3 regions of the Endozoicomonas gorgoniicola genome follow, and region 1 is predicted to be linked to each of the others. Evidence: predicted binding sites of a transcription regulator. Region 1 holds the regulator's gene; each other region holds the start of a gene.

What was found. The regulator sigma-54, encoded in region 1, starts transcription at its own class of promoters, with help from an activator protein. The targets are predictions, from matches to a motif close to TGGCACNNNNNTTGCTNT.
Region 2: the regulator sigma-54 is predicted to act here: its motif matches at 1,634-1,651, upstream of NX722_RS00135 (isoamylase early set domain-containing protein).
Region 3: the regulator sigma-54 is predicted to act here: its motif matches at 3,983-4,000, upstream of NX722_RS09760 (urease accessory protein UreD).

What each region holds. Positions count from the first base shown of each region.
Region 1 covers NZ_JAPFCC010000001.1:5,991,201-5,998,208, reverse strand. Annotated here, with positions in the region: gene lptC (LPS export ABC transporter periplasmic protein LptC) at 1-238, shown strand, start outside; gene lptA (lipopolysaccharide transport periplasmic protein LptA) at 219-839, shown strand; gene lptB (LPS export ABC transporter ATP-binding protein) at 844-1,569, shown strand; gene NX722_RS26955 (RNA polymerase factor sigma-54) at 1,888-3,369, shown strand; gene hpf (ribosome hibernation-promoting factor, HPF/YfiA family) at 3,589-3,894, shown strand; gene ptsN (PTS IIA-like nitrogen regulatory protein PtsN) at 3,994-4,446, shown strand; gene rapZ (RNase adapter RapZ) at 4,614-5,471, shown strand; gene NX722_RS26935 (HPr family phosphocarrier protein) at 5,471-5,740, shown strand; gene mgtE (magnesium transporter) at 5,779-7,008, shown strand, end outside.
Region 2 covers NZ_JAPFCC010000001.1:26,017-33,024, forward strand. Annotated here, with positions in the region: gene ychF (redox-regulated ATPase YchF) at 1-1,068, shown strand, start outside; gene NX722_RS00135 (isoamylase early set domain-containing protein) at 1,133-1,435, opposite strand; gene NX722_RS00140 (hypothetical protein) at 1,780-1,998, opposite strand; tRNA gene NX722_RS00145 (tRNA-Met) at 2,153-2,229, shown strand; tRNA gene NX722_RS00150 (tRNA-Gln) at 2,308-2,382, shown strand; tRNA gene NX722_RS00155 (tRNA-Met) at 2,506-2,582, shown strand; tRNA gene NX722_RS00160 (tRNA-Gln) at 2,607-2,681, shown strand; gene NX722_RS00165 (hypothetical protein) at 2,721-2,885, opposite strand; gene ltrA (group II intron reverse transcriptase/maturase) at 3,467-4,732, shown strand; gene NX722_RS00175 (hypothetical protein) at 4,982-5,593, opposite strand; gene NX722_RS00180 (TSUP family transporter) at 5,763-6,542, shown strand; gene cls (cardiolipin synthase) at 6,567-7,008, shown strand, end outside.
Region 3 covers NZ_JAPFCC010000001.1:2,150,927-2,157,934, reverse strand. Annotated here, with positions in the region: gene NX722_RS09790 (DoxX family protein) at 1-327, opposite strand, end outside; gene NX722_RS09785 (HvfC/BufC N-terminal domain-containing protein) at 348-1,124, opposite strand; gene NX722_RS09780 (DUF692 domain-containing protein) at 1,121-2,005, opposite strand; gene NX722_RS09775 (BufA1 family periplasmic bufferin-type metallophore) at 2,137-2,415, opposite strand; gene NX722_RS09770 (YHS domain-containing (seleno)protein) at 2,467-2,940, opposite strand; gene NX722_RS09765 (AraC family transcriptional regulator) at 3,051-3,887, shown strand; gene NX722_RS09760 (urease accessory protein UreD) at 4,164-5,066, shown strand; gene ureA (urease subunit gamma) at 5,096-5,398, shown strand; gene NX722_RS09750 (urease subunit beta) at 5,448-5,753, shown strand; gene NX722_RS09745 (hypothetical protein) at 5,774-5,944, shown strand; partial or broken gene NX722_RS09740 (transposase) at 6,074-6,433, opposite strand; one part of gene NX722_RS09735 (ISNCY family transposase) at 6,642-7,008, opposite strand, start outside.

The sequences.
Region 1 (7,008 bases):
ACTCTGGGACGACGTGGTCATGATCCAGACCGACACCAGCAACGGCAGCCAGGTACGTATGGACACCGATTTTATCACCATATACTCTGAGCAAAGTCTTGCTGTAACAGATCGTCCGGTTCTGATTACTAACGACACTGGTCGTACCAGAGCCATCGGTATGGAAGCGTTCTACAAGGACAGTCTGATTAAACTCAAATCAAGGGTACGAGGATTCCATGAACCTAAACAGCCTTGAGCCGAAACAAAAGCTTGAGCCGAAACAAAAGCTTGAGCCGAAAAAAAAGCTTGAGCGGAAAAAAAAGCCTGCGCGTAATGCAAAAATAGCTATACGTTCAATTTTAGGCATCTTACTGCTACTGCCCACCCTGACCATGGCACTGCCATCGGATCGGGAAATGCCCATCGAAATCGAGTCCGACTCGGCAGACATTGACAACAAAAAAGGTGTTTCAGTCTACCGGGGCGATGTCGTAATGACCCAGGGCAGCACCCGAATTACCGGCGATGTGGTCACGGTATACACCAAAGACCAGGAAGTGCAAAAGGTTGTTGCCGAAGGCGTTAACAAGCGCGCTTACTACGAAGAAGAACAGCCCGATGCCCAGGGAATATTGCAGGCATGGGGACATACGATTGATTACAAAGTGCTGGATGAGAAAATCCATCTGATCCGTCAGGCTCAGCTCATACAGAAAGGTGACTCGTTCAAGGGTGAGCGCATCGACTACGACCTGAAGCAACAGAAAGTCAACGCCAAAGGTCTGGAAAACAGAAAAGGCGAAGGACGAGTACAGATGGTCATTCAGCCCAGAACCGAGCAACAGGAAAAGAATTAACCTGATGGTTACGCTAAAGGCAGAACACCTCAGTAAAAGCTACAAAGGCAGAAAGGTCGTAAAAGACGTCTCTCTGGTCGTCAACAGCGGCCAGATTGTGGGTCTGCTGGGACCTAACGGGGCAGGTAAAACCACCTGTTTTTACATGATTGTTGGTCTGGTAAAAGCCGATGGTGGTAAAGTCAGCATTAACGACAAAGACCTGACCCATTTGCCCATGCATGGGCGGGCAAGAGCCGGTGTTGGCTACCTGCCACAGGAAGCCTCAATATTCCGCAAGCTGTCGGTAACAGACAATATTCTTGCCATCCTGCAAACTCGCAAAGACCTCAATAAACAGCAACAACTCGACAAGATGGAATCGCTGCTGGATGAGTTCAACATAGGTCATATCCGCGACAGCGCCGGTATGAGCCTGTCAGGCGGTGAACGCCGGCGGGTGGAAATAGCCAGGGCGCTGGCCACTGACCCTGATTTTGTCCTGCTCGACGAGCCATTTGCCGGTGTTGACCCGATCTCGGTCGGGGACATCAAGGCGATTGTCAGGCAACTGCAGAGCCGTGGCATTGGCGTACTGATCACCGATCATAATGTTCGTGAAACACTGGATATCTGTGAAAAGGCTTATATTGTCAGCGAAGGCGGCATCATTGCCGAAGGTGACAGCCAGACCGTTTTGAGCAACCAGAAGGTTCGTGACGTTTACCTGGGCCATCAGTTCAGTTTGTAGCCAGTCACATTCCGGGAAGAGCTTCCCTCTTCCCGCACCGGCTTCATGCCAGTTTTGCTTTTCACTATTAATATTCTGTGCTTATAATCCGGTGACACGGAATGCATCTCAAGACGACGATGTGCAAACGGAAATGTGCAAACGAAAATGTGCAAACGAAAATGTGCAGAGACGAACCGGTGGAACTTATCCTCTGATCAGCCATTCCACTCAGTGCGAAGGAACGCACAGCGTATAAAGTAAACAGCCATAAGCAGAAATGCAGCTTTCGTCGCCTGGAATACTGCATTTTCACAGCAAAAGGTACACGGTTGCCCTATGAAGCCCTCTCTACAGCTTAAAATGGGTCAGCAGTTGACGATGACACCTCAACTGCAACAAGCCATTCGCCTGTTACAGCTTTCGACACTGGATCTGCAACAGGAAATCCAGGAGGCGCTGGAATCCAACCCGATGCTGGAAAGCGAAGAGGCCATTCAGGATCAGGAGAGCCGCGACCGGGAAGCCAGTAACGCCGCTGAAGGTGAGCAACTGGTTGATCTCAATGCCCAGGAGCCACCGGCTTCCTCAGAGTCTCAGGAACCCGAATGGTCAGAAAGCATTCCAAAGGACCTGCCCGTCGATTCCGGATGGGAGGAGATTTACTCCAGCATGCCATCAGGCAGTAACGATGAGTTTGACCCCCTGAGTCGCTCCCGAACCACGGAGTCCCTGCAGGAACACCTGCAATGGCAACTGAACCTGACCCCCACCACCGATACCGACAGGGTGCTGGGTGAAGCGATCATCGAAGCCACTAACCCTGATGGTTATCTGACAACGCCACTGGACGATATCCACCAGAGCCTTGCCCTGGATCCGGCGTTTGAAGAACTCGATCTTGATGAGCTGAAAGTCATGCAATGCCGTATTCAGCAGTTTGACCCGGTTGGCTGTGGCAGTGAAAACCTGAAAGAGTGCCTGTCCGTACAACTGGCTCAGCTGTCGTCACAAACACCCTTTATTCACGAAGCCCAAAAGCTGATTGATCACCATCTGGAAGCCCTGGGCAGCCGCGATTACAGCCAGATTATGCGCCGCACCCGGATGAAAGAGCATCAGCTCAAAGAAGCTCTGGGGCTGATACAGAGCCTGAACCCCAAGCCAGGCTCTGGAGTGGATCAAAGCGAACCGGAGTACATCACACCGGATATTTCCGTTCGAAAAATCAAAGAGCGCTGGGTGGTCGAACTGAATTCTGAGTCACTGCCTCGTCTGCGTATCAACAACAGCTATGCGTCAATGGTTCAGCGAGCCAACAGCAGCCGGGACAACCAGTTTATGAAAAACCAGCTGCAGGAAGCCCGCTGGTTTTTGAAAAACCTGCAAAGCCGTAATGAAACATTACTCAAAGTCGCTACCAAGATCGTTAACTTCCAGCAGGGCTTTCTGGAACAGGGCGACGAAGGTATGAAACCGCTGGTGCTTGCGGATATCGCTGAAGCTGTGGATATGCATGAATCAACTATTTCCCGGGTCACAACCCAGAAGTACATGCATACGCCCAGGGGTGTCTATGAGCTGAAGTATTTCTTTTCCAGCCATGTCAGCACAGACAGCGGTGGAGAGTGTTCGTCCACAGCTATTCGCGCACTGATCAAAAAGCTGGTTCAGGATGAAAATCCGAAAAAACCGCTCAGTGACAACAAAATTGCCGGTTTACTGGGAGAGCAGGGTATAAAAGTAGCCCGACGAACCATCGCCAAGTATCGGGAGTCGATGCATATACCCCCTTCCAATGAACGCAAGCGCCTGGTGTAAGTCATGTAGAGTGCTTAACGATAAGTACCCGAACAATGAAACTTATTAGCAGGAATTTTAGCAGGAATTTTTCGGACAGAACCTTAAGGTAAAAATCCTGTATTTTTTTGCTTCAGGACAGCACCAATGTTATTAACGGTGATAAAATCTAAACAGACCAGTTCGAAAATCCCGGGAACTGGCTACTGTCTCCAAACGGGATCAGCAGGAGAGCGTTACATGCAAGTCAACATCAGTGGACATCATGTAGAGGTGACTCAAGCTCTGAAAGACTATGTCACTAAAAAACTCGACCGACTGGCAGCTCACTTCGATAACATCACTAATGTACAAGTCACCTTGAGCGTAGAGAAACTACTGCACAAGGCAGAAGCGATTCTGCACATACGTGGAGCTGACATCAATGCGACCGCTGAATCCGATGACATGTACGCGGCTATTGACGATTTGTCAGATAAAATCGACCGACAGCTGGTAAAACACAAGGAAAAGACGCTCGATCGCATGCAGGGAGCCCGAGGCTGAATCCACAACCGACTGAAGGCCCCTGGCTTTCAGTCGACTCCCATTCAGTCATCGGCTTCTTATTTTGCACTCGCACCCTGTGAGTCTTCCAATCGTTGTATGATTATTAAAAACATCTTAACCCCCGAACGCACCCTCCATGGTGTGCAAGGGGTCAGCAAAAAGAAAATCCTGGAAACAATTGCGGAACAGATCAGTGAACATGTTCCCGCCATCAACGCCAAGGATCTGTTCAACAACCTCATCAACAGAGAACGACTGGGTACCACCGGACTGGGCAACGGCATTGCACTGCCTCACTGCCGCTCCAAAGCCTGCCCGGAGCCAACCGGGCTGTTCATTCGTCTGTCAGAACCCGTCGATTTTGACGCGGTGGACCGGGAGCCTGTTGACCTGATTTTCGCGTTGATCGTCCCTGAAGAAAGCACTCAGGAACACCTTGATATCCTGAAAGCCCTGGCCCAGCGCTTTACCGATGATTACCTTCTCGGTCAGATCCGGTCAGCTAACTCTTCGGAAAGCCTGTATCAGATACTGACAGCACCGGCCTGACGGCCTGCCCGGTTCAACGGCTGTCCGATTCTCCTCAGAATGAAAAGGCTGAAAGTATTACCTATCCTTGAAATAAAGAAACAGGTTTTAATCTCGTTGAGTTCATCTATCCTTCAACATTAAAACCTGTTATCTGTTATAAAAAGCTCCGCATAAAGGGACCCCCCATGAAACTCGTTATCATCAGCGGCCGCTCAGGTTCAGGAAAAAGTGCAGCACTCCATGCACTTGAGGATCAGGGATACTATTGTGTCGACAACCTGCCAGCCACTATGCTCAACCAGCTACCTGAACAACTTAGCGAAGGCGCCAACGAGCCCCCCAAAATGGCAGTCAGCATTGATGTTCGTAATGTTCCCGGAGCCCTGGAGCATTTCCCAAGACTGCTGAAAAAACTCAGGCAACAGGGAATCGATTGCAAGGTTCTGTTTCTGGACGCTGACAGCAGCTGCCTGATGAAGCGTTACAGCTCAACCCGCCGCAAGCATCCTCTGACGAATGACAAGGTATCGCTGATCGAAGCCATCGACCTGGAAACCAGCCTGCTGGGTCCCGTGGCGGCACAGGCTGATGTTCGCATCGACACATCACCATTGTCCGTGCATGAAATACATGAACAGGTTCGTCACAAGGTCATTGGTGATGGCACCAAAAGCATGACACTGCTGATTCAGTCCTTTGGTTTTAAGCATGGTATGCCGGTGGATGCTGACTATGTATTTGATGTTCGCTGCCTGCCTAACCCATACTGGGATGAATCCATCCGGCAATACACCGGGCGGGACAAGCCGGTTCAGGAGTTCCTTGGAGCAGAACCCATGGTGACGGAGATGTTTGAAGACCTTAAACAGTTCGTGGAAAAATGGTTACCAAGGTTTGAATCCGGCCAGCGCAGCTACATGACCATTGCCATAGGCTGCACCGGCGGACAACACCGTTCGGTCTATATTAGTGAACGGCTGGGTACCTGGTTCAGCGAACGATTTGACCGGGTTCAGGTGCGGCACAGGGAGCTATCCAAATAATGATCCAGACGCAAGCGACCATCATCAACAAACTTGGGTTGCATGCTCGTGCAGCTTCGAAGTTTGTCTCGACCACTTCCAACTTTATCAGTCAGATTAAAGTCGGTGTGAACGGTCGTGAAGTGGATGGAAAAAGCATTATGGCGATCATGATGCTGGCTGCTGGTCAGGGAACCACCCTCGACCTGACATTTGATGGTGAAGATGAGCAGGAAGCAGCCGATGCACTGTGCAATCTGATCAACGATTATTTTGAAGAAGGTGAGTAAACAGCTCCCTCAGTCATAGACAACACCAGGCGTGCAATATGGTCCAGCAACTGCAACTGAGTATCGGAGACAAGGAGCTTAAAAAGCTTAACGAGGCACTGGAACACGGCGTCTCACCGGAACTCAGGCGCATGCTCAACAGCCTTCCGGCGGCTGATGCAGCACACCTGCTGGAATCCTCCCCTCCAAAACTTCGCAGTTTGCTCTGGCGTTTAATCGACCCGGAACAGGAAGGTGATGTACTTCAGGAACTCAGCGACGAAGTCAGGCAGTTCTTTCTGGACCGGATGAACATTACTGAGCTTAAGGCCATCACTGACGGTCAGGATGTAGACGACATTGCAGACCTGCTGCAACAACTGCCCGGCACCATCACCCGCAGGGTTCTCGACTCCATGGACAGCCAGGATCGACAGCGGGTTGAAGCGGTTCTGTCCTACCCGGAAGATACTGCTGGCGGTCTGATGAACACCGACATGATCACCATTCGCCCCAGCAATACGCTCGATGTGGTGCTGCGCTATCTGCGCCGACACGAGAAAATCCCTGAAATGACCGACAGTCTGCTGGTCGTAAACCGGCGGGATGAATACATAGGCTCTTTGCCTCTGGGTATATTGCTGACAACAGACCCTTCTGCCACTGTCTACGAAGTGATGCAATCCGATGCCACTCCTATACCGGCGGATACCGAAGACACGCAGGTCGCTCAGATATTCGAACGACAGGACCTTGTTTCCGCCCCGGTCGTCAGCGACAAAGGCAAGCTGCTGGGTCGTATTACCATTGATGATGTGGTTGACGTTATTCGGGAAGAAGCCGAACACTCCATGATGAGCATGGCGGGTCTGGATGATGACGAGGACACCTTTGCTCCCGTCTTTAAAACAGCAAGGCGCCGCGCTGTCTGGCTGGGCATTAACTTAATTACGGCTTTTATCGCTGCCTCTGTCATCGGCATGTTCCAGACCACCATCGACAAAGTGGTCGCACTGGCGGTACTCATGCCGATTGTCGCCGGAATGGGTGGTAACGCCGGAGGCCAGGCTCTCACTTTGGTGATACGCGGGATGGCGCTTGGACAGATCAGCAGCACCAACCTGCGCTGGCTGCTGAGTCGTGAACTGGCGGTAGGCTTCATGAACGGCCTGCTCTGGGCCAGCCTGGTCGCCCTGATCGCTTACCTCTGGTTTAACGACCCGATTATTTCGTTCGTGATTGGCTGCGCCATGGTCATTAACCTGAGTGCCGCCGTTATTGTAGGTGCC
Region 2 (7,008 bases), 6.0 Mb from region 1:
GGCTTGCCCAACGTCGGTAAGTCCACTCTGTTCAATGCACTGACCAAGGCAGGTATTGACGCCGAAAACTTCCCGTTTTGTACCATTGAGCCAAACGCCGGTGTAGTGGCTATGCCTGACCCGCGCCTGGACAAGCTGGCAGCGATTGTCAGTCCTGAGCGTGTATTGCCGACTACCATGGAGTTTGTCGATATTGCCGGTCTGGTAGAAGGTGCTTCCAAAGGGGAAGGTCTGGGTAACAAGTTTCTGGCGAATATCCGTGAAACCGATGCGATTGCCCACGTTGTGCGCTGTTTTGAAAACGATAATGTTATTCACGTTGCCAACAAGGTCGACCCTGAAGCGGATATTGGCATCATCAACATTGAGCTGGCCATGGCTGACCTGGAAAGCTGTGAAAAACAGCACCAGCGCGTAGTTCGTGTTGCCAAGAGTGGTGACAAGGAAGCCGTTGCACAAAAAGCGCTGCTGGAAAAGCTGATTCCGCATCTGGAAGAAGGCAATCCGGTTCGCTCTCTGAAGCTGGACGACAATGAGCAGGCGCTGGCCCGCATGTTCCACCTGCTGACCACCAAGCCGACCATGTACATTGCTAACGTGGACGAAGACGGTTTTGAAGATAATCCTTACCTGGATAAAGTGCGTGAGATTGCTGAACAGGAAGGTGCAGTAGTTGTACCTGTCTGCAATAAACTGGAAGCTGAAATTTCCGAGCTGGAAGACGATGAGCGCGATGAATTCCTGCAGGACCTGGGTATGGAAGAGCCGGGTCTGGATCGTGTGATCCGCGCGGGTTACCAGCTGCTGAACCTGCAGACCTACTTCACTGCCGGTGTGAAGGAAGTACGTGCCTGGACGGTTAAAATTGGTGCCACAGCGCCTCAGGCCGCAGGCGTTATTCATACTGACTTCGAGCGTGGCTTTATTCGTGCCGAGGTGACCTCTTACGACGATTTCATTGAGTACAATGGTGAGCAGGGTGCGAAGGAAGCCGGCCGCCTGCGTCTGGAAGGAAAGGAGTACATCGTTAAGGATGGCGATGTAATGCACTTCCGTTTTAACGTTTAATGCTTCTCCTTCCCTTTAAATAAAAAGAGTCAGCGCTGCTGACTCTTTTGCCATCAACACGCTATCAAACGCTTTTTTTGGTATCAACCACGCTGTCTTCGGTACCGAACTGGTTAGGTACATAAGCGTCAGCCTGATAATCGTTTTCCCAGGTTTCATTATCCAGCAGGTATTTGAAACGGAATGAGGAATCTTTTGGCAGACGGACTCTTGTACGAAAAACCTTGTCCTTTTTAACGTACTTCATTGTTAGCGGGCTCCACTCATTGAACTCTCCGGCGAGTGCTACGGATTTAATGTCGTCTCTGGAAAACTCAAAAGTAACTTCAGCCTCTTTTTTTGTTTTAAAAAATTTCTTCTTTAGCATTAAAAATCCCCTATCGAGCAAGTCAGACAAGTGTTACCTGTTTACTGCCTGCACTTCCCCCGAAATGCAGATAAACAGGAAACCCCAGTATGATACTTGAATGTTTAGGCTTTGTGTCAAAGCATAATTTCTTGTTTGCACAGTTAAAATGCGCATGCTCCTTTGAATTGATGATTAATCATTCATTCATCATGGAATTGAGTAAAGCCTGTGCCGTTATCATTTAATCGGGTTGGGTATAAATGATAAAAAATGATTTGATCACCTATAAATAACAGCTTCGAACAAAGTTGGTCAGGTGTAAGATTCCACCATGAAGCGGTTACTTATTTTATTGCTTTCCCTTATGTACCAGAGAAGGCTTTGCTCTCAAGAATAATGCGGCGAATCTGTTTCAGGTTTTCAGCTTCGTCAGTACCCTTATTAAAGGGAATAAAGATTGCACCGAGCAGTCCTTTGCCCCCGGGCATAAAGTAGATGTAGTTGTCCTCCGTTGAGGCAGACAAGGGACTGCGATAACGGGTGTAAATAATGTAATGCAACTGTTCTATAAAAACACGCATGGTATGTTCACGGTCGTGATGATGTCATACCCTGTGTGTCCTCCTGAGATAGAATCCGTAGCAATTTCGAAGTATTAGTAGGTATTTGCTGAAAAAACAGCCCAAGTGGTTGACAGGCAAGGCATAAATCCTGAAAATGCGCTTCGTCTTTCGGGGCTAGGTAGCTCAGTTGGTTAGAGCACAGCACTCATAATGCTGGGGTCGGCAGTTCGAATCTGCCCCTAGCTACCATTGCAGGCAATGACTGCAACCACTGGTTGACATTGATTGAAACGATGGTAACTTCGAAAGCGTCTTAACGACACCAGTTGGGGTATCGCCAAGCGGTAAGGCACCAGGTTTTGATCCTGGTATGCGCAGGTTCGAATCCTGCTACCCCAGCCATTTTTCTGTCGGCTTCTGCAAAGCAGAGGTTGCGTTGCCGGTCTGGTTGTTTTTGAGTTTAAGCTCAATGGCATAACGGTTGACAGATTAATTAGAAATCCAGATAATGCACGCCGGTTTGATGGCTAGGTAGCTCAGTTGGTTAGAGCACAGCACTCATAATGCTGGGGTCGGCAGTTCGAATCTGCCCCTAGCTACCATCATCCTCGTCTTAATGACATCGTTGGGGTATCGCCAAGCGGTAAGGCACCAGGTTTTGATCCTGGTATGCGCAGGTTCGAATCCTGCTACCCCAGCCATCTTCTCTGATGAAGAATTTTAAAAGCCTGCTTAAGTGATTAAGCAGGCTTTTTTCGTTTGCCCAGCGAAGCGGGCAAACCCGTCAGGCTGAAAGAAGCCTGAGCCGCCCCGACTGAGGGGAAGGCAATCTGAATGGCAAGGGCGTAACTGGCCAACGGTTGGGTCTGAAGGAAGCCATAGGAAGTCAGAGGTACACAGCGCAAGCGAACCTGATTCGGCAGGTTGGGAGCGGCAAGCGTGCGAAATAGCGCAAAGCCCGATACTCAGTCAGTCCCAACTCTGTGCTTGAGGGTGGCATTTCTGACAGGGAACCGTTTAGTAACTGGGGAAGCCTGGCATCAATCTCTGAATCTCAGGGGCTGTTATCGCAAGAGGAAACTCAAGGGTAACAGTGGTGTGAGGTGGCAGATGATCCTGTAGTAGTGATGAAATTCCGGCCTGTGAAGGCGGGTAACCGTTCGGAGGGCAAAACCGGAATGACTACAGCCAGAGTGACTGTAGGGCATGTGTCGTCAAAAGCGGCAGATGTTGCGAAGGGGTGAAGCATTCTTAAAGAACAGTCAGACCGCAGGAATGACACTGTGAGCGCACAAGCTGCCTGACGAGGCAGGACATCTTCGGCTGGTGAGGTTGGGAACAATCCTGCTAAAAGAAAGAGCCGCGCTCGGGAGTAAAGGACAGGTAGCAGGTAGATTGCCTTGAGCCAGAACGCCTGTGAATGTCCATGAAGAATCCGGCCACAGTAGAAGGATGGCGCAATCTGTCTGTCGTGAGACAGTAACTGATGAGAGTATATTATAGCCTGTATGGGCGCTTGCTGACGATGGAAGCGCTTTACAACGGATTCAAAAAGGTATGGAAAGCGAAAGGTGCGGCCGGAATAGATGGGCAGAGCCTGAGCGACTACGCCTCGAATCTGCGTGGTAATCTTGAACAGTTACTGCTTGAATTGCGGGAAAAGCGCTACAAACCGCTACCGGTAAAGCGTGTAGAAATCGACAAAGAAGACGGTGGAAAGCGTCTGCTGGGAATCCCCGCAGTAAAAGACCGAATCGTCCAACAAGCACTTCTAAATATCCTGACCCCGATCTTTGATCCGGACTTCCACCCGTCCAGCTATGGGTACAGACCGAATCGAAGCTGCCATCAAGCCATTACCAAGGCGACCCTGTTCATACGGAAGTACGACAGACGCTGGGTGGTGGACATGGACTTGTCCAAATGCTTTGACCGACTCGACCACGAGTTAATTCTCAAGGCGTTCAGGCACAAAGTGGCAGATGGAAGCATCCTGAACCTGATCAGAATGTTCCTGAAAAGCGGGGTGATGGTTGGCTATCAACTGGAAGCCACGGAAACAGGCAGTCCACAGGGCGGAGTGATCAGTCCCTTAATCTCAAACGTCTATCTTGATGCGTTTGATCAGGAAATGATGCGACGCAAGCACAGGATTGTCCGCTATGCGGACGATATCCTGATTCTGTGTGGCTCCAAAGCAGCGGCAGAAAACGCTCTGAAAGTGGCGACCAAAGTACTGGAGCAAGACCTGAAACTGACGGTCAACCAGAATAAAACACACATAGCCCATAGCGGCGAGGGTGTGAAATTTCTGGGAGTTGAAATCCTGAGCAGCTATACGCGCATACAGGAAAAGAAGCTCAACGCACTGAAAGCAAAGGTAAAGCGAATCACGAAAAGGAATCGGGGAACGAACCTTGAAGGAGTAATCCGAGAACTGAACCCTGTGATACGAGGATTTGCTAATTACTTCAGGATAGCGAACTGTAGTCGTGAATTAAAACGGCTGACAGGATGGATGAGGCGCAGGCTGAGATGTTTACAACTGAAACAGTGGAAGAAACCAGCGAAGCTGCATCGTCGGCTGAAGCAACTGGGTTACAAGCCACCATTTAAGTACATCAAAATGCGTTCATGGAGAAATGCGTGCAGTCCCCTGTCGCATTTAGCCATGCCGAACAACTGGTTCAATGAGATAAAGTTGTTCAATTTGGAAGGCGTTAAAACGGGCGTTCTTGCCCCTTATTGTTAAGGGATAGAGAGTGCAGGAGCCGTGTACGAGGTCCGTACGCACGGTTCTGTGGGAAGGACGGGGCAATAGCCCCGCCTTACCTAATGTTGTGCAGGTTTTGTACTAAACAGCCATGAACAAAAAAATGTAGCTTTTGCCCTCCTGCCCAATAAGCCAGAAGTATTCGATTGTGTATGACCGGATATTTAAGCAGGCTTGTTTGTACATTTTTTACCTTTAAAGATCAGAATTATTCTGAGTTTCATTTGGTTATGGGGAAACCGTGTCCTGCTCTATAGCCTCATCATACTGCAGCTCCTGGCTATCATTATGCTCAGGCAGTTCACCTAAACTGATAGGTTTCAGTGTTACTTTCAATTCGCTGTTGTTACCGAAGGAGACGCCTTTAAGCGTTAACGGATCCCAGTTGCTGTTGATGTTGGTTTTTTTACTGCCAATCACTCTACCGTCGATTTCTACCACCATTTCGTAGGACATTTCGGGCATATAGTAGTACATGCCTCCAGCAAAGATATCAAACCGGTAAGTAGGGTTGTAGTTATCCAGATTGTCCTTAGACCAGCCAATGCTTCCCCCGGGGTAGGGTTGATACGTAGGAACCGTGTCACTGTTTGCGTTTTGCAATTGTACATTAGTGTTATACGGAACCATTACACCGCCCGCTTTTTTGACAGGGAGAATCTGAAATATTTGCCCTTCTACTTTGGTAAAAAACACTAAGGCGTTATTGACAAAACCTGCTCCTTTGGCGCTAAAGCCAAAGGTGCCTGGTATAGCTCGCGTCTGGTCATCAAAGCTCAGGGAAGCTGCGAAAAGGGAAGTGGAAATACCACTGGCCAGAAGGAATGAAGCTGTCTTCATAACGATCTCTACTCTTTCAGAGACTACGAGCAAACTATTATAGCCGCACTGCTGAAGTTGGGCTTTGAGACGGTATAAAGACCGCATAATTCCTCATGCCAGAACAGGCACAACTACGTACAATGCAGCGTTATTATTACCAACGTTCCATTATACGAAGAGGCTGGCTTTGGAATTTGTATTGAGTCTGGACTGGGCGCTGTTGTTGTTTCTGGTGGGATTGACGGCAGGGTTTGTCGATTCCATTGCCGGTGGTGGCGGGTTGATTACGGTACCCGCTTTGCTGGCGGTGGGATTAACTCCGGCTCAGGCGCTGGCTACCAATAAACTGCAAAGTAGTGGCGGAGCCTTTTCTGCCAGTTATTATTTTGTTCGCAAGGGCATGGTGAAACTGGGCGACCTGAAGCTTGCCATTGCCCTGACTTTTGTGGGCAGCGCCCTGGGTACCATACTGGTACAGACGATTGATGCCAGTGTGCTGGAACAGATCATCCCCTTCCTGATGATCGGCATTGCCGGTTACTTCCTGTTTTCTCCCAGTGTTGGCGACAAAGATCGTAAGCAGCGCTTTTCCATTAACCTGTTTGCCCTGACAGCCGGATTCGGTATTGGCTTTTATGATGGTTTCTTTGGTCCGGGAACTGGTTCGTTCTTTGCTATTGCCTTTGTCAGCCTGATGGGGTTCTCCCTGACCAGGGCGACAGCCCATACTAAAGTGCTAAACTGCACCAGCAATATCGCGTCGCTGCTGTTCTTTATACTGGGCGGAGCCGTAGTCTGGAGAGTCGGCCTGGTGATGATTACCGGTCAGCTGATTGGTGCCAGACTGGGTTCAAAAATGGTAATGAGCCGAGGTCAGAAGATTATTCGACCGATGATTGTGATAATCTCCCTGATAATGACTGGAAAACTGCTGTGGAATAATTACGGCCACTTACTGTTTTCCTGATAACAATGATTTTTATGGCAGTTAATGGATAGTTCCTGGTACAGCATCCTGTTTGGGGGCGTTTATCTTGCCCTGATTATGGCGTTTGCACTGAACATTATTATGCACCGGCGCTCTGTTGGGGTATCCCTGGCGTGGCTGGTATTGTTGTTTGCCTTACCGGTTGCCGGGTTTGTCTGTTATCTGCTGTTTGGCCCCCGTCGTCTGGGCATCAAACGTATCAAACGGCTGGAAAAACTGCATCCGGATTATGAACAGTGGTCTGATCATCTGACTGCGGTTATCTCAGGCACGTCGGTCAGGCAGGATGCCGCTCAACAACACCCTGGTATCTATACCCTTTCCGAGCAGGCGCTGGGTATTCCGGTTATGCCCAGCAGCAATCTGCAACTCTTTCACGAAACCGATGCCATTATTGATGGCATTCTTCAGGATATTGAACGGGCGAAAAAAAGTATTGCTCTGG
Region 3 (7,008 bases), 3.8 Mb from region 1:
CACCGCAACCGCATTGACTACAGAAAGCCCCAGCGCTCCCAGACGACCGAAGAGCCCAAAGGCCAGCAGTACCGGGAATAACAGCTCCCCAAAAGTCCCCAGAAAAGCTGCAGCTGCAGGGGAAAGAAAAGGAACAGCGTACTCAAGCTCAAATAGAAACAGAGTGGTTTCCCAGTCGTTGATCTTGGTCAGCCCCGAAGAAAAAAACACCTGAGCCACATACAGTCTTGCAGCAAGCAAAACGACTGGCTGAAGATAATTCAGGATCGACGCCAGTGTCTGATTGATTGAGATGGCAGGGGTTACTAAAACGGATAATTTATTCATCCAGGTATCCTTCTATTGTCTTATAGTTCGAAACCAGTAGCGAGATGTTCTTCGATCGCTTCTGGCAACCACTGTTCAAATTCCAATTCAGGTAAATTCTGCTTGTGGGTAAATAGTGAAAGCTGGTTCAAAGCGTGCTCCAGCGAAAGACCTGCCAGAAGTTGCTCCAGCCAGATTCTTTCTGTTTGACTGACTGGCCTGATTTTTACCTGCCAGTGTTTTCGCCATATCAATACGGCTTGCTGAGTGTTGGCCTGTATTTTTTCGCGGGCAATGGTCATGTACTCTTTTCGTTGATCATCCTGCGACTGATGGGCCTGCCAGATATCCGCCACTGGAAAATCAAATGTCATTATTACCGCTGTTGAGTTCAGGAGGATTTTCCCTGAGTGCGCTCCTTGCTCAGCCAATAACTGAAAAGATTCAAAGCGCAACTCAGGGTTTGCAGCTCTTTCCATAGAGTGTTGCAGCCAGTTAAGCAGGGCGCAGTCGCCTATGTAAGGTAGGCTTTGACTGATGTCCCGGGATTTTAGCCATTGAGGGAATTGATGACCCCATTCGCCCCAGTCACCCACTTCTGGAGGAAAGGACGTCACAAACTCATCACTTAACTGATGAAATAAATCCTTTCCCAAAAGCTGTGATACTAATGGGTAACTGATGCTTAAGGCACGACGTGCATTAGCTCGCAAGTTTCTCTGATAAGCCTGAAGCCCTTTGTGGTCAAAATCAGAATGAGCCTTCATGGAAAAAATAGCTTCAAGAAGATTCGATTGCGAACAGCTGATTCCGGTCATATTGTTTCTCTGGCCTCATAAGAAACTTGTCGTGCAATGATTTTGGCTTTTTCTGCCTCAGCCAGTAACACCGACCAGGCTGGTAAATCGGTATCCCATTCAATCAATGTGGGAACAGGGCCAAACTGTTTCAGAGCATGGGAGTAAGCCTGCCATACCGGGTCTGATACCTTCTGGCTGTGGTCATCGACGACGATGTCTCCCGGTGCAGCCGGTGTGCAGCCAGCAAGATGTATTTCACCAACGGCTGCAGGATTAATTTCATCCACCCATTCTGTGATGACTTTGGTGATATCCGTTTGACCATCATTGATGGCGTTTACAGCGACATTATTCAGGTCAACCAGTAAACGACACTGTGTTAATTCTGTCAGGCCATTTAAAAAATCGGTCTCTTTCCAGAGACTGCCCTCCGGCTCGAGATAGGCAGAAAGATTTTCTACAGAAATCTGCCGTTGCAGCCGATCCTGAACCCGGTTCACATTATCTGCCAGAGTTTGCAGTGACTTCTGGTTAAACGCTATGGGCAGCAAATCACCGCCATGAACTAACCTTCCGCTAACTTCACCCCAGGCAAATGCCGCATGGTCAGAGATCATAACCGGTGAAACCCGTTGAACCAGAGACTCAAGGGCATCAAGATGTTTTTCAGAGATGCCTGTCGTTGAGCCCAGTCCGAGAGATGTACCGTGAAGGCTCATGGGGTACAATTTTGCCGCGTCTTCCAGTATTTCCAGAGAAGCACCGCCAAGGGCAAAAAAGTTTTCCGAATGTACTTCCACGAAGTCCAGTTCTGCGGGAGTAGTCAATGCCTTATGGTAATGGGCGTGCCGGAGTCCCACCCCAACAGGAGCTTGTTTTGAATACCATGTATTTGCCATTTTTGATCCACTCCACAGAAACCTGAAGATTTAACTAACCCGGATATTTCATAAACTTCCCTGAATCTCGCGCCAAAGGGCCACCGGGAACAGGAGCACGTTTATGAAACATCCGGGTTAAAGCCTGATGATCAGGATTCCATCGAAGCCAGCTTTGCTTTGGCTTCTGCTTTGGTATATCCACCCAAATCTTTGCAGGTGCCGGCAGCTACCGCCTTCCACTCGCCGATGTCATTGTCTTTGGCGGACTGGCCTGCGCAGGAATGGGTTCCAGCCAGATTTGCGCAGTCATTCTGACCTGCTTTGGCTACGCCGTAGCATTTCTCTTTGCCAGCGGCCTGGGCAGTAGAAATAGCTCCTGCAGCGAGAACAGCTGCGAGGCCTGCGGAGATGAGTGCTTTATTGCTCATGGTCGGTTTCCCTTTTGTTTGCTTTATTAAATATGATGTCACTGTGATCTTTTACAGATCACTGATTGCTACATCTTTGATCTTTGGCCATGCGACATTGGCTTCCTGAATATTTCCGGGTACATCTTTTACCCAGATTCTCTGAACATTTTTATCTTTGTTCAGGTAGAGCTTGCCGTTTTCAACCCGCCAGGCATTGGGGTCAATATCAAACTTTTTCTCTACCTTGGTTCCGAAGGCGCAGTAGCCACCATACTGGGGCGCGTATCGATCAGGGTCTGCACGAAATGCATCTCTGTTGGCGGCCGATGAGAATTTGAAAATGGCGTTTTTGTAAGTGGCTGTATATTCAAATGAACCCTCTACTGGCTTGCCTTCTGTGAAATAACTCACGGCATCAAAACCATGCAGTGCTACATCATTCGCATCTGCGTTTATATCGATATCTGCTGCGAATAATGCGCCGCTGAAAGCGATGGCTGAAGCAAATGCCAGAGTATTCAACACTCTTTTTACTGGTTTCATTTTTCTTTCCGTCCCGCTGCTGACTTGTCTTGATTAGAAATATATCTTTGCTGGAACGACGATTAGGTTAAAATAATCTCTTTTTTGGATCAGATCGTATCGAATTGCCTATGGATCAGCTTTCCAGAGCTCTCAGCCAATACTCTATTTCTACAGGCGTCTTCTATTCCGGAAGGCTTTGCGGCCTGAGTTCTTTTGATAAACCGGAAGAGCAGGCCGGGCATCTGCACCTGTTGCGCAGGGGGACGATGACCGTTCAGGGAGCTGGCAGAGAGAAGCAAATATTTACCGAGCCAACGTTGATCTTCTATCCGCGACCTGCGGAGCACTCCATTAAATCTGGCTTAATTGGTATGGCTGAGATTGTCTGTGCGGAAGTTTATTATGGATGTGGCCCCGATAATCCTTTGGCGAACTCTTTGCCCTCACTGATCTGCCTTCCACTCTCTCAAAGCAGGAGAATTAAAGATACGGCAGAGTGGTTATTTGAAGAGGCTTTTGGCAAAGAAAAAGCCCGGCAGTTGATGATGGATCGAATCAGCGAGCTGCTGACTATTCAAATGCTTCGTCATGTTTTGGCATCCGGTCAGGTAAATGGTGGCTTGCTTGCCGGTATGACCCACCCCAAACTCTCGAAAGCGCTGGATGAGCTTCACAGAGAGCCTGCCAGAAACTGGTCCCTGCAGGAAATGGCAGAAGTGGCCACCATGTCCAGGGCGCGCTTTGCGTTGCAGTTTCGTGTCACTATCGGCCAGACACCGGGAGATTATCTGGCCGCTTTGCGTGTCGATCTTGCCAAAAAATATCTGAGGCAAGAGAAACCGGTCGGTTGGGTAGCCAATGAAGTAGGCTATGAAAATGCTTCGGGTTTGGCACGGGTTTTTAGAAGCAGAACAGGGCGGTCTCCCAAAGAGTGGCAAAAGGTTGCACTAAAAGAGATAGAATAAATGATCCCTGATCGTTCCTGAGGGGGGGCAATAATGCCAGGTGGTTTGTTCACCTTCTTCTATAGAACGCCATAATCCCCCTGTGTCAGCTTATTTGGCATCTCTTTTGCTTAAACCTCAATAACGTTTGGATTATTGGGCAGTTGCAGTGCATCACATCGGAATAATACGAGTCATGTTGGTACAAAAGCCAACAACAGCAAAAACACCGACATGTTTTAGTGCGAAAAAGCTCACCAATGCACCTGCTTGGTGCAAATTGGCTGGAGCTTGGTTGTGAATATTGCTGCAACGCCATTAACAGCCTCTCGCGAAGACCATCCTGGGTTAGATACCCAACGGTGGCTGGCACGCTTTAGTGCCGAGTTTTCTGTAAAGCAGAGAGGTACCCGTCTGGGTAAAACCGAACACTTTGGCCCATTAAGAGTGCAGCGCCCTTTCTTTCCGGAAGGCCCGGAATGTTTGCATTTCTATTTATTGCATCCGCCGGGTGGTTTGGTAGGGGGTGACCAGCTGTCGATTGATTTAGTGCTCCGAGATGGTGCGCATGTATTAATGACCACGCCATCTGCCGGAAAAATCTACAACAACATCAGTGGCATTCCCCAGGGACAACATGTCTCATTAACTATCGACGACGGCACCATTCTGGAATACCTGCCCCAGGAAAATATTGTGTTTGATGGCGCTGACGGCCAACTCATCACCACCATTGATATCTCCGGTGATGGTTTGTTCCTTGGCTGGGAAATTACCTGCCTGGGTCGTTTCGAAAGTGAACAGTTCTTTGAGCGCGGACAGCTGATGCAAAGCCTGATGTTGCGGCGTGATGGACGGCCATTGTTTTCTGATCGTTTGCAGTTTTCTGCTTCTTCGCCGCTGCAGGAAAGCCGTGTGGGTTTTAATAATTACCATGTGTTTGGCACTTTTTTAATTAACCGCAACGTGATGTCGGACACCAATGAGCTGGGCGAAAAAATTATTGCCTGGCAGGAAGGCATTAATAGCCGTTATCAGCAATTAACCGTGGCTGTCACACAAAAGCCCGATGCATTTATCGCCCGGATTTTAGGCAATAAAGCAGAGCAGGTACGCAACTGTTTTGAGCATTTATGGCAACAACTACGAACCGATGTTGTCGGTAGAGAAGCCTGTGCCCCAAGAATCTGGCGTACATAAAATAAACAGTTCAGAAAAGGAGAAACCACGTGGAATTGTCTCCCAGAGAAAAAGATAAATTGCTGATTTTTGTTGCAGCTGAGTTAGCACAAAAGCGCAAAGACCGTGGAGTAAAACTCAACTACCCGGAAAGCATCGCGTTAATCAGTGCCTTTATTATGGAAGGTGCCCGCGATGGCCGTACGGTTGTCGATTTAATGAATGCCGGGCGTCAGCTTCTGAATCATGAAGATGTGATGGATGGTATTGCGGACATGTTGGATGAAGTGATGGTCGAAGCCACGTTCCCGGATGGTACGAAGCTTGTCACCGTCCATAACCCAATTGCCTGAAAGTTGGCTGCTTCAATAACGTTTTCAGAGAATGCAGGAAGCAAAAGAAATGATTCCAGGTGAAATTATTTGCGCTGACAGCGACATCGAAATTAATGTTGGCCGTAAAACCGCAGAGGTGAAAGTGGCGAATACCGGTGATCGTCCGATTCAGGTTGGCAGTCATTATCACTTTTACGAGACCAATTTAGCGCTGCGTTTTGATCGGGAAGCGACCAAAGGCTTTCGGTTGAATATCGCTGCGGGTACTGCGGTTCGTTTTGAGCCGGGTCAGGTGCGTACGGTCGAGCTGGTGCAGTATGCCGGTAAAAAAGAGGTCTACGGTTTCCGTGGCGATGTGATGGGCAAGGTATAAGAGAACGGGGAGTCGTTGGAATGGCTAAAATTGATCGTCGCGCGTATGTCGATATGTATGGCCCAACCGTGGGTGACAAGGTTCGTTTAGCCCGAAAATTTCATAAAAATGTAGCAGACACTCAAAAGTCTCGGTTTTTTATGATTCTGATTGTGGCTATCACCGTGGATCGCCTTGAAAGCTCATTTTGAACGCACAGCATCACTCCAGCAGTTCATGCGTGTTCTATTTTTAACCAATTTGCTGTTGGCAGGACAAAGAAAACCCCTCACTCTCTGCCAATGGGGTGATTTCTCGGAGGCACTTGGTCATTCTGACTGCTAACCGGGCTTGAGACGTGGCATTGAGTAAAAGATTTCGGTCACGTATCGAAGTAACTCTTTCAAAGGGCAGTTGCTGGGCAGGTGAAGTTTGATTCGGTCTTTGTATTCAACCACTTTTACTGCGATCTTGCATAGTTTCACGATCACTGTAGAAGGCTGGGCATTTTCCAGTTTCGTTCCTTTCAGGGCTTTTGTTCTCAGCTCATGGTGCAGAACATAAGCAGCACAGGCATAAAACATCCTCAAATGGTTTGCCAGGAACCCCTGGTCTGAAAGCCTGTCTCCAGACAGGTCGCTTTTCAGGTGCTTTATGTAGTTTTCATCCTGCCCCCTGGGGCAATAGAGTTCTTCATAAATAGTGCCTGTCAGAAAACCTATGAAAATTGAGTCACTGACATTCATCAAACAGTAGAACTGCTCCGCAAGCATTATCAGAGTCTCGCTTATAGGGCACTTCTTGATCAAAGTGCTTGCAAAATAGCCAAAACTGCCATTTTACGAACGTGCAGAACCCTCATGCACCCATGATCAAATTTCGGACGGCAAAAGACTGCTGTCAGTAGGGCTAAAAATCCCGTTCTTGTAAAATCCTGCCCAAGCGCTTCAGGTTGCCACCCACAACCGCAAGGGCAACATAGCGCTTGAAGGCATCAATGCCCTTGTCCGGACATTTATCGAGGCCATTGGCTTCCAGAGCATTAATGTCAGACTCTACGGCGGAATGCTTTCTTTTTGCCCGGGTAAACTCAAGGTGGTGCTCTCGTTTTTTGTCTTCTGCGGAAAGCCTGCCTTTCTTCGGCAGAATGGTTCGTTCCAGAAAGCCATCAAGTTCCTCAAGGTTGGCGGGGCTCCAGAACCCTTTGTCATAACTGACCTGGCTCAGCATGGGAAAGCGTTGTTTTGCTCCTTTTGCGATAGGCACTGCAACCTGA